Regions from separate parts of the Brevibacterium sp. NPDC049920 genome, predicted to be linked through region 1. Evidence: predicted binding sites of a transcription regulator. Region 1 holds the regulator's gene; each other region holds the start of a gene.
What was found. Region 1 encodes HrcA, which represses chaperone genes, less so after heat shock. Its sites were predicted from a motif close to TTNGCACTCGNNNNNNNCGAGTGCNAA; they were not measured.
Positions count from the first base shown of each region.

Region 2: a site for HrcA is predicted at 1,485-1,511, ahead of AB0I45_RS03290 (Hsp20/alpha crystallin family protein). Genes of this name have one in related genera too.
Region 3: a site for HrcA is predicted at 1,657-1,683, ahead of groES (co-chaperone GroES). Genes of this name have one in related genera too.
Region 4: a site for HrcA is predicted at 737-763, ahead of groL (chaperonin GroEL). Genes of this name have one in related genera too.

Region 1 is NZ_JBFAMF010000002.1:160,161-162,360, forward strand. It holds gene dnaJ (molecular chaperone DnaJ) at 1-894, opposite strand, end outside; gene hrcA (heat-inducible transcriptional repressor HrcA) at 909-1,919, opposite strand; gene AB0I45_RS02575 (DUF3097 family protein) at 2,064-2,200, shown strand, end outside.
Region 2 is NZ_JBFAMF010000003.1:89-2,288, forward strand. It holds partial or broken gene AB0I45_RS03280 (transposase) at 65-283, shown strand; gene AB0I45_RS03285 (general stress protein) at 294-821, opposite strand; gene AB0I45_RS03290 (Hsp20/alpha crystallin family protein) at 1,017-1,349, opposite strand; gene AB0I45_RS03295 (alpha/beta hydrolase) at 1,575-2,200, opposite strand, start outside.
Region 3 is NZ_JBFAMF010000009.1:66,118-68,317, forward strand. It holds gene groL (chaperonin GroEL) at 1-1,104, opposite strand, end outside; gene groES (co-chaperone GroES) at 1,166-1,459, opposite strand.
Region 4 is NZ_JBFAMF010000006.1:68,873-71,072, reverse strand. It holds gene AB0I45_RS07495 (LytR C-terminal domain-containing protein) at 1-126, shown strand, start outside; gene AB0I45_RS07490 (cold-shock protein) at 429-632, shown strand; gene groL (chaperonin GroEL) at 907-2,200, shown strand, end outside.

The sequences.
Region 1 (2,200 bases):
GGTGCCGGACTGGAGACCGGGCTCGATCTCGATCGTCTGCACCCCGTCGAAGGTCTCGAGCTGGACCGCGGAGCCCAGGGCGGCAGCGGTCATCGGGACGGTGAGCATGCACCGCAGGTGGTCGCCGTCGCGGGTGAAGACCGGGTGGTCGATCACCCGGATCTCGAGGTAGAGGTCACCGGGCGGTCCCCCGCCCGGACCCACCTCGCCCTGCCCGGCGAGCTTGATGCGCACGCCGTCGGACACGCCGGCGGGGATCCGCACGGGCAGCGAGCGCTCCGCTCGGACGCGGCCGTCGCCGCCGCAGCTCGTGCACGGGTCGGTGATGTGGGTGCCGTAGCCGCCGCAGTTGTTGCAGGTCTGATTGGTGACCATCTGGCCGAGCAGGGTGCGGGTCATCTGCTGAATGCTGCCGGTGCCGTGGCACAGCGAGCAGGTCTCCGCCGAGGTGCCCGGCCGGGCACCGTCGCCGTCGCAGGTCCCGCACACCTCGGCGGTGACGATCTCGACGGTCTCGGTGTCGCCGAAGACGGCCGTCTCGAGGTCGATCTCGACCTCGATGAGCGCGTCCTTGCCGCGCCGCTGCCGGGAGGCCGGCTGCGTGCGCCCTGCCCCGCCCATGCCGCCGCCGAAGAACGTCTCGAACAGGTCGGAGAAGCCGCCGAAGTCGCCGCCCCCGAATCCCTGCCCGGAGCCGGAGCCGCCGAGGTCGTAGTTCTGCCGCTTGTTCGGATCCGAGAGGATCTCGTAGGCGACGGCGACCTCCTTGAACTCGGCCTCGTGCCCCGGGTTGACGTCGGGGTGGAGCTTCCGGGCGAGCCTCCGGTAGGCCTTCTTGATCTCGTCGGGGGTGGCGTCGCGGTCGACGCCCAGGGTTGCGTAATGATCGCTCACTCAGAGTCCTTTGCTTATTCCGAGAGGATGACGGAGACGTACTTGGCGACGGCGCGCACGGCGGCCATCGTGGTCGGGTAGTCCATGCGGGTGGGGCCGAGGACGGCGAGCTTCGCCTCGGAGTCGTCGGTGCCGTAGCCGGTGGCCACGACCGAGGTGCTCGCGAAGGACTCGACCGGGTTCTCCCGGCCGATCCGCACGCTCACGCGCCCGGTCTCCGCGACCATCGAGGTCAGCAGCTTGAGGAGCACGACCTGCTCCTCGAAGGCCTCGAGCAGGGGGCCGATGTGCGCTCCGAGGTCCCGCCCGGAGCGGGCGAGGTTCGCGGTGCCGGCCATGACGAGCCGGTCCTGCCGGGTCGAGCGGGCGAGATCGGTGACGACCTCGCTGATCGCGGCGGCGACGTCCCGCAGCCCCGGCGGCACGCTCACCGTGTCGCAGGCCGCCGCGACCCGGTCGAGCCGGGTGCGGTGGAGGACCTCGTTGAACGCATCGCGCAGCAGGGCGATGTCGGTCTCGCCGAGCGGCATCCCGGAGTCGACGATCCGCTGCTCGACCTGTCCGGAGTCGGTGATGAGGACGACGAGCAGGCGGTGCGGGGCGATGTCGACGAGCTCGAGGTGGCGCACCTGGGAGGTCGTGGCCATGGGGTACTGGACGACGGCGACCTGGTGCGTGAGCGAGGCGAGGAGGCGGACCGTGCGGTCGAGCATGTCGTCGATGTCGACGGGGCGCTCGATGATCCGCGCGATCGCCCGCTTCTCCGCCGCGGACAGCGGCTTGACCTCGTCGAGCCGGTCGACGAACATCCGATAGCCCTTGTCGGTGGGGATGCGCCCGGCCGAGGTGTGCGGCTGCGCGATGAGCCCCTCCTGCTCGAGGGCGACCATGTCGTTGCGGATCGTCGCCGAGGACACCTCGAGGCCGTGGCGCTCGACGAGCGCCTTGGATCCGACGGGCTCGTTCGTCGCGACGTAGTCCTCGACGATGGCCCGCAGCACGCGGGCGCGGCGGCCGTCATTCATCGCGCTCCCCCCTGTCCGGCTCCCGTTCGACTGCTCGATTCTTCGGCTCTCGACTGTCTGGCACTCCACATGTTCGAGTGCCAATCCTACGCCTGTGGGCGGGTGAGTCCCAAAACCCGGGTGCGGGCGACCTACAGTGGCCTGATGACCTATTCCGACCCCCACGGCCGTGATGTGCTCTCCGCCTCCTCCCCCCGCTCCCGGCGCCGTCCGGAGTCCAACGAGGTGCCCGTCGCCCCGGGCCTCGTCGTCGAGGATGCAGAGAGCGGCTGGGTGGGCGC
Region 2 (2,200 bases), on a different contig from region 1:
CTCAACAGGAACGCCCGTGCGATCTTTGAATCGCTCTGGGTTTCGTTCCGTTTTTCAAGCAAGTATGGAGATCCGCAAGCTCGGCCGCACCATGAAGCAACGCGCCGACATCCTCGCCTTCTTCGACCGGCCCGGCACAAGCAACGGGCCCACGGAGGCGATCAACGGCCGGCTCGAGCACCTCCACGGCTCCGCCCTCGGGTTCCGCAACCTCACCCACTACATCGCGAGATCGCTGCTCGAAGCCGGAGGCTTCAGACTCGCGCTACACCCTCATTCGTGAAGGGCCCTTTTCAGTCTCCGGGGTGGGCGGTCTGGTCCGCGAGGAGACGAGCGGCCTCCGCAGCGTATGGTGCTTCCACTTGGACCTCGTAGTGGCCCGCCTCAAGGGTCTCCAGTGAGTCGAAGTCCCGTCGGCCGCCCTTAGCCAGGTGTCCAAGGAAGTAAAGCAAAGCGCCCCAAACTGCGCCAGAGGCGACCGAGATGATCAGGATGGCCAGCCAACCGAATCCGGGGGCGAACAGCCCGAACAGCAGACCTAGCAGAACACCGAACCATGCTCCAACGCCTGCGCCCCGTAGCGCAGCCTTTCCTCCTGTCAAGCGACCGAGTACATGCTCGACGACACGAACGTCGAGCCCCACGATCGCCACTCGTTCCACAGCGAAGCCGGCGTCGGAAAGACGGTCAACCGCTGCCTGCGCACTGGCGTAGTCAGAGAACCGCGCGATCGTTTGTTTCCAGCGGGGGTCATTGGTGAACGGGGGCTCACTAGCGTCCTGTTCCGGAGGGTTGTTGCGAGGGGCCTCGGGGCTGGTCATGGGCGTACTCCTTTAGTGAAAACTGGATGAATCACCGTGCTAAGACCAGAAGGCTGGGTGCACGCCCGTCTTCCGGTCTTGCGAAGCCGGGTGTTGCGCCGTTCGGCATCAGGGAAAGGTCGCCCCTGTTTGCTTTCGGCGCGTGCTGCGAACGAGAAGCTAACTCTGGCTCGTCGATGGGTCTCCGGCCGGGCGTTACTCCTGAGGCGAGTGCTGACTCAGGACATGAATCTTGCGCGGCTTGGCTTTCTCGCTGACCGGGATGACCAGGCTCAGCACGCCGTTGTCGTACGAGGCGGAGATGTTCGCCGAGTCCACACCCTCACCGATGCTGAACTGGCGGGGGTAGGTACCCGCCGGTCGCTCCTGAACGAGCCACTTGGCTCCCTCGGTGTGGGGTGCAGTGCGCTGGGCGCGGATGGTCAGCAGCTGACCGTCGACGTCGATGTCTACCGACTCCGGATCGACCCCGGGCAGGTCGGCGGTGAGAATGTAACGGTCAGCTTCACGGTACAGGTCTACCGGCATCACACGCGGTCCCGGACGGGACTGAAGCAGGCCGGACGCGAGGCGGTCGAGCTCGCTCAAAATCGAACGACATTGCCATGATGAATCATCTCCTTTCCGTATGCGGGTCCTCGGGTCTATCCCGATGCCTTTAAATTAGCACTCTCCACGCGGGAGCGCCATCGTTTTTGACCCTTTCATCTGGTTATTTCTCGTACCAAGAATCTGCTTTCTTGGGCGAAATCGTCATGCTGTCACCGCCTCGGCGACGACTCGCGCGAGGCGCTTGCCGATGAGGTGGTTCGTTGCCCGCACACGCCGAACGGTGACCCCCATCATCCGCTCCACGATGCGCAGCACGGCTTCGGAGCGGAACTCGTCGAGGTCGCCCATGATGACGTCGATGGGGGCTTTGACATGGGCGATGTCGCTGAGAGTGGTCTGTGACTCGATGGAGTGCTGCAACGACTTGACGAATGGCTCCCAGTTGCGTTCAGTGATATCTACAGCTTTGGGGATGGGCAGCAGCCGCTGTACCAGCGCAGCGTGCCGGAGGGTGAACTCCCGGTTCGTGCGGAGGTACTCGTAGAGCCGCAGGTAGAAGTCCATCCGGGCCCGCTCGATGACGTCCCCTATTTCATGGGGTGCGAGATAGATAGGTGGGCTGACCATCACGAGCTTCGCGACTCGCTTTTGCCGCCGGGCGGCGTACCGGGCGCCGATGAGGGCGCCCATGGAATGCCCGACCACAGTGAACGGCTCGCGCAGCCGCAGCGACGCGACCGTCCGCTCGATAGCGGCGACATGGTCGGCCAGGGTGTAATCGGCCCACTCCGGCGCCGGCGACTCGCCGAAGCCGAGCAGGTCGATGG
Region 3 (2,200 bases), on a different contig from region 1:
CGCCAGGCGCTCCTGCAGCTTCTCCCGATCCCAGTCGGAATCGGTGTTGGCCACCTCGGCGCGGATCTGGGCGACCCGGCCGGCGACGTCGTCATCGGACCCCGCACCGTCGATGACGGTGGTGTTGTCCTTGGTGATCGTCACGGTGCGGGCGCTGCCGAGCTGCTCCAGGGTCACCTGGTCGAGCTTCATGCCCATGTCCGCGGTGATGACCTGGCCGCCGGTGAGGACGGCGAGGTCCTCGAGGATCGCCTTGCGGCGATCGCCGAAGCCCGGGGCCTTGACCGCGGCGACGTTGAGGATGCCGCGGATCTTGTTGACCACGAGGGTGGACAGGGCCTCGCCCTCGATGTCCTCGGCCACGATGAACAGCGGCTTGCCGGCCTGCTGCACCTTCTCGAGCACCGGGAGCAGGTCCTGGATGTTCGAGATCTTGCCCTGGTTGATGAGGATGTAGGGATCGCTGAGGACGGCTTCCTGGCGGTCGGCGTCGGTCACGAAGTACGGAGACAGGAAGCCTTTGTCGAACTGCATGCCTTCGGTGAACTCGAGCTCGACCGAGGAGGCCTGGCTCTCGTCGATCGTGATGACGCCGTCCTTGCCGACCTTGTCGAAGGCCTCGGCGATGAGCTCGCCGATCTCCTGCGACTGGGCGGACAGGGCTGCGACGTGGGCGATCTCCTGGGAGTCGGCCACCTCGCGGGCGATCTTCTTCAGCTGCTCCTCGACGGCGTCGACGGCCTTCTCGATGCCGATCTTGAGCTGGCCGGGGGCGGCACCGGCGGCCACGTTGCGCAGTCCCTCGTGGACGAGGGCCTGGGCGAGCACGGTCGCGGTGGTGGTGCCGTCGCCGGCGACGTCGTTGGTCTTGGTGGCGACTTCCTTGGCGAGCTGGGCGCCGAGGTTCTCGTACGGGTCGTCGAGCTCGACCTCGCGGGCGATGGTCACACCATCGTTGGTGATGGTGGGCGCACCCCACTGCTTGTCGAGCACGACGTTGCGGCCGCGCGGGCCGAGCGTCACCTTGACGGTGTTGGCGAGGACGTCCACGCCGCGCTCGAGCGCCTTGCGGGCGTCATCATCGAACTGCAGAGTCTTGGGCATACGTCACTTCCTTAGAGATTGGTGGAATCCGGTGAGCGGATGGAATCCGGTCGGAAGCGGTTCAGCCGATGACGGCGAGCACGTCGCGCGCCGAGAGGACGAGGTACTCCTCGCCCTGGTACTTGACCTCGGTGCCGCCGTACTTGGAGTAGATGACCTTGTCGCCGACGTTGACGTCGAGCGGGACGCGGTTGCCATTGTCGGCGACGCGGCCGGGGCCCACAGCGACGACCTCGCCCTCCTGGGGCTTCTCCTTGGCGGTGTCGGGGATGACGAGACCGGAAGCAGTGGTCTGCTCGGCCTCGACCTGACGGATGACGAGCCGATCTTCGAGCGGCTTGATGGAGACCGACATGTTCGGCACTCTCCTTCGTGTGTAGTCGTTCCGAATTCTCAGATCCGGGGGCGTCCGACGGGCACGCGCACGGTGCGCGCGTGACCGGTGGACGTCCGGTCGACCTCTCGTCGTCGCGGGTGCCGAGTGGCCGGAGCCGTTTCTGAGTCCTGTTAGCACTCACTGGTGTGCTGTGCTAATTCGACTCTAGGACGGGGTTGGCACTCGGTCAACTCGAGTGCCAGATCGAGTGTCGGATTTTGAGTCGGCCCACAGGGAACAGGGTCGCGAGGACCTGCGGTCGGGCCGGCGGGGCCTGAGACGATGGGGGCCTTTGCCCTGCCCGTCAAGGCTGCAGCCGGCACTGCAGACTCCGTCGCACGCCTGACCTGAAAGCGCGACCGGAACGAGTCTGGGGCTGGAGACTCCCGCGATTCCTGCTGCCGCCCACTCGAACAGACCTGTTTTCGCGGGAGTTTGCAGTTCCGGCAGGAGTTCTATCACCCACCGCCCGCGAATGGGCCCTTCGGAGGTCGTCATGCGTCCAGAAGCGCGATGCAGGCAGAACCGCGATGCAGGCAGAACCGCGAGGCAGCGAGAAGCGTGATGGAGCCGAGGACCCGGTGGCGCGAACCGCTCTCCTGCGCGTGGACACCATAGTGCGCGTTCTTGACACCTGGTCTAAAATCACCCTAGCGATCATTCACTGATTCTGTCGCCGAGGTGCCGGCCCGGTCACCGGGCACGTCGCCTCAGCTCGCG
Region 4 (2,200 bases), on a different contig from region 1:
CTGCTCGGGGTCACCGATGTCGAGGAGTCCGAAGAGTTCACGGACGACATCACCGTCGTCGTCTGCTCGGACATCGCGAACGATCCGCCGACTGCCGATGGGGCCGCGGAGGACCCCGGCGCCTGAGCCGAGGATCCCCGCGCTCATAGCCCTGACCTGGGCCGACACCGTCCGTTTCGCGGCAAGCCCGCTTGTCCTGAAGCCGGTCCGGATGCAGCGGTTCTCCGAATGTTCATCAAGGCGGCTTGTGTTCCTCCGGGTGCGCGTCTAGGATGGGGAGCAGTCAACTGAGGCCCGTCGTGGCTTCCGGTAGAAGTTTTCAGCCGCGTGCACAGCACCGGCGGTGAATGAAGTATCGGCGTCATCTCGAAGTTTCAGGGGCTGATTCAATGCGCATCACGCGCGCTCACAGCTGTTTTGGAGAAATAATGGCGCAAGGTACTGTCAAGTGGTTCAATGCCGAAAAGGGATACGGTTTCATCACCGTTGACGGCAGCGAGCAGGACGTCTTCGTCCACTGGTCCGCGATCCAGATGGACGGATACCGTTCGCTGGAAGAGGGCCAGCAGGTCGAGTTCGAGGTCGGCCAGGGCGACAAGGGTCCGCAGGCGGAGTCCGTGACTCTGGCCTGATCGGCCGACAGACGGTGAACCGGGGGTTTCGGCCTCCGGTTTTCTGTTGCCCCGGTGCGGTTCCCTCCCGGCGCACGATGCCGGGAGGGAACCGCACCGGGGCATTTGCACTCGGTGGGGGAGAGTGCTAAATCTAGTACTGGTGTGACTCGGCTCCGCGAAGAGGGCCCAGCGCCGCTGTGGAAGGGAATCAGCGGAGCGAAGCCCGGCCGTCGCGGGCGCTGCGGAGACGAGATCGACAATCCACCCCGTTACAGGGAGGACCCCAGCCACTATGGCAAAGCTCATTGCATTCGACGAAGAAGCACGTCGCGGACTCGAGACCGGGCTCAACACCCTGGCCGATGCCGTCAAGGTCACGCTCGGACCGCGCGGTCGCAACGTCGTGCTCGAAAAGAAGTGGGGAGCGCCGACCATCACGAATGACGGCGTCTCCATCGCCAAGGAGATCGAGCTCGAGGACCCGTACGAGAAGATCGGTGCGGAACTCGTCAAGGAAGTCGCCAAGAAGACCGATGACGTCGCCGGCGACGGCACCACCACCGCCACGGTGCTCGCTCAGGCGCTCGTCCGCGAGGGCCTGCGCAACGTGGCGGCCGGTGCCGATCCGCTCAGCCTCAAGCGCGGCATCGAAAAGGCTGTCGCCGCGGTGACGGAGAAGCTCCTCGAGTCCGCGGTCGACGTGGACTCCAAGGAGCAGATCGCTGCGACCGCCGGCATCTCCGCCGGTGATCCCGCGATCGGCGAGCTCATCGCCGAGGCGATCGACAAGGTCGGCAAGGAGGGCGTCGTCACCGTCGAGGAGTCGAACACCTTCGGCCTCGAGCTCGAGCTCACCGAGGGCATGCGCTTCGACAAGGGCTACATCTCCGGCTACTTCGTCACCGACACGGAGCGCCAGGAGACGGTGCTCGAGGACCCCTACATCCTCATCGTCAACTCGAAGATCTCCAACGTCAAGGATCTCCTCCCCGTCCTCGAGAAGGTGCAGCAGTCGGGCAAGCCGCTGGTCATCATCGCCGAGGACGTCGAGGGCGAGGCCCTGGCGGTGCTCGTGGTCAACAAGATCCGCGGCACCTTCAAGTCCGTCGCCGTCAAGGCCCCGGGATTCGGCGACCGCCGCAAGGCGCAGCTCGCCGACATCGCGATCCTCACCGGCGGACAGGTCATCGCCGAGGAGGTCGGCCTCAAGCTCGAGAACGCCACCCTCGACCTGCTGGGCACCGCCCGCAAGGTCGTCGTCACCAAGGACGAGACCACCATCGTCGAAGGTGCGGGCGACTCGGACGAGATCGCCGGCCGCGTGGCCCAGATCCGCGCCGAGATCGAGAACTCGGACTCCGACTACGACCGCGAGAAGCTGCAGGAGCGCCTGGCCAAGCTGGCCGGCGGCGTCGCAGTCATCAAGGCCGGAGCCGCGACCGAGGTCGAGCTCAAGGAGCGCAAGCACCGCATCGAGGACGCCGTGCGCAACGCGAAGGCGGCCGTCGAGGAGGGCATCGTCGCCGGTGGCGGCGTGGCCCTCATCCAGGCGGGCAAGACCGCGTTCGAGACCCTCGAGCTGACCG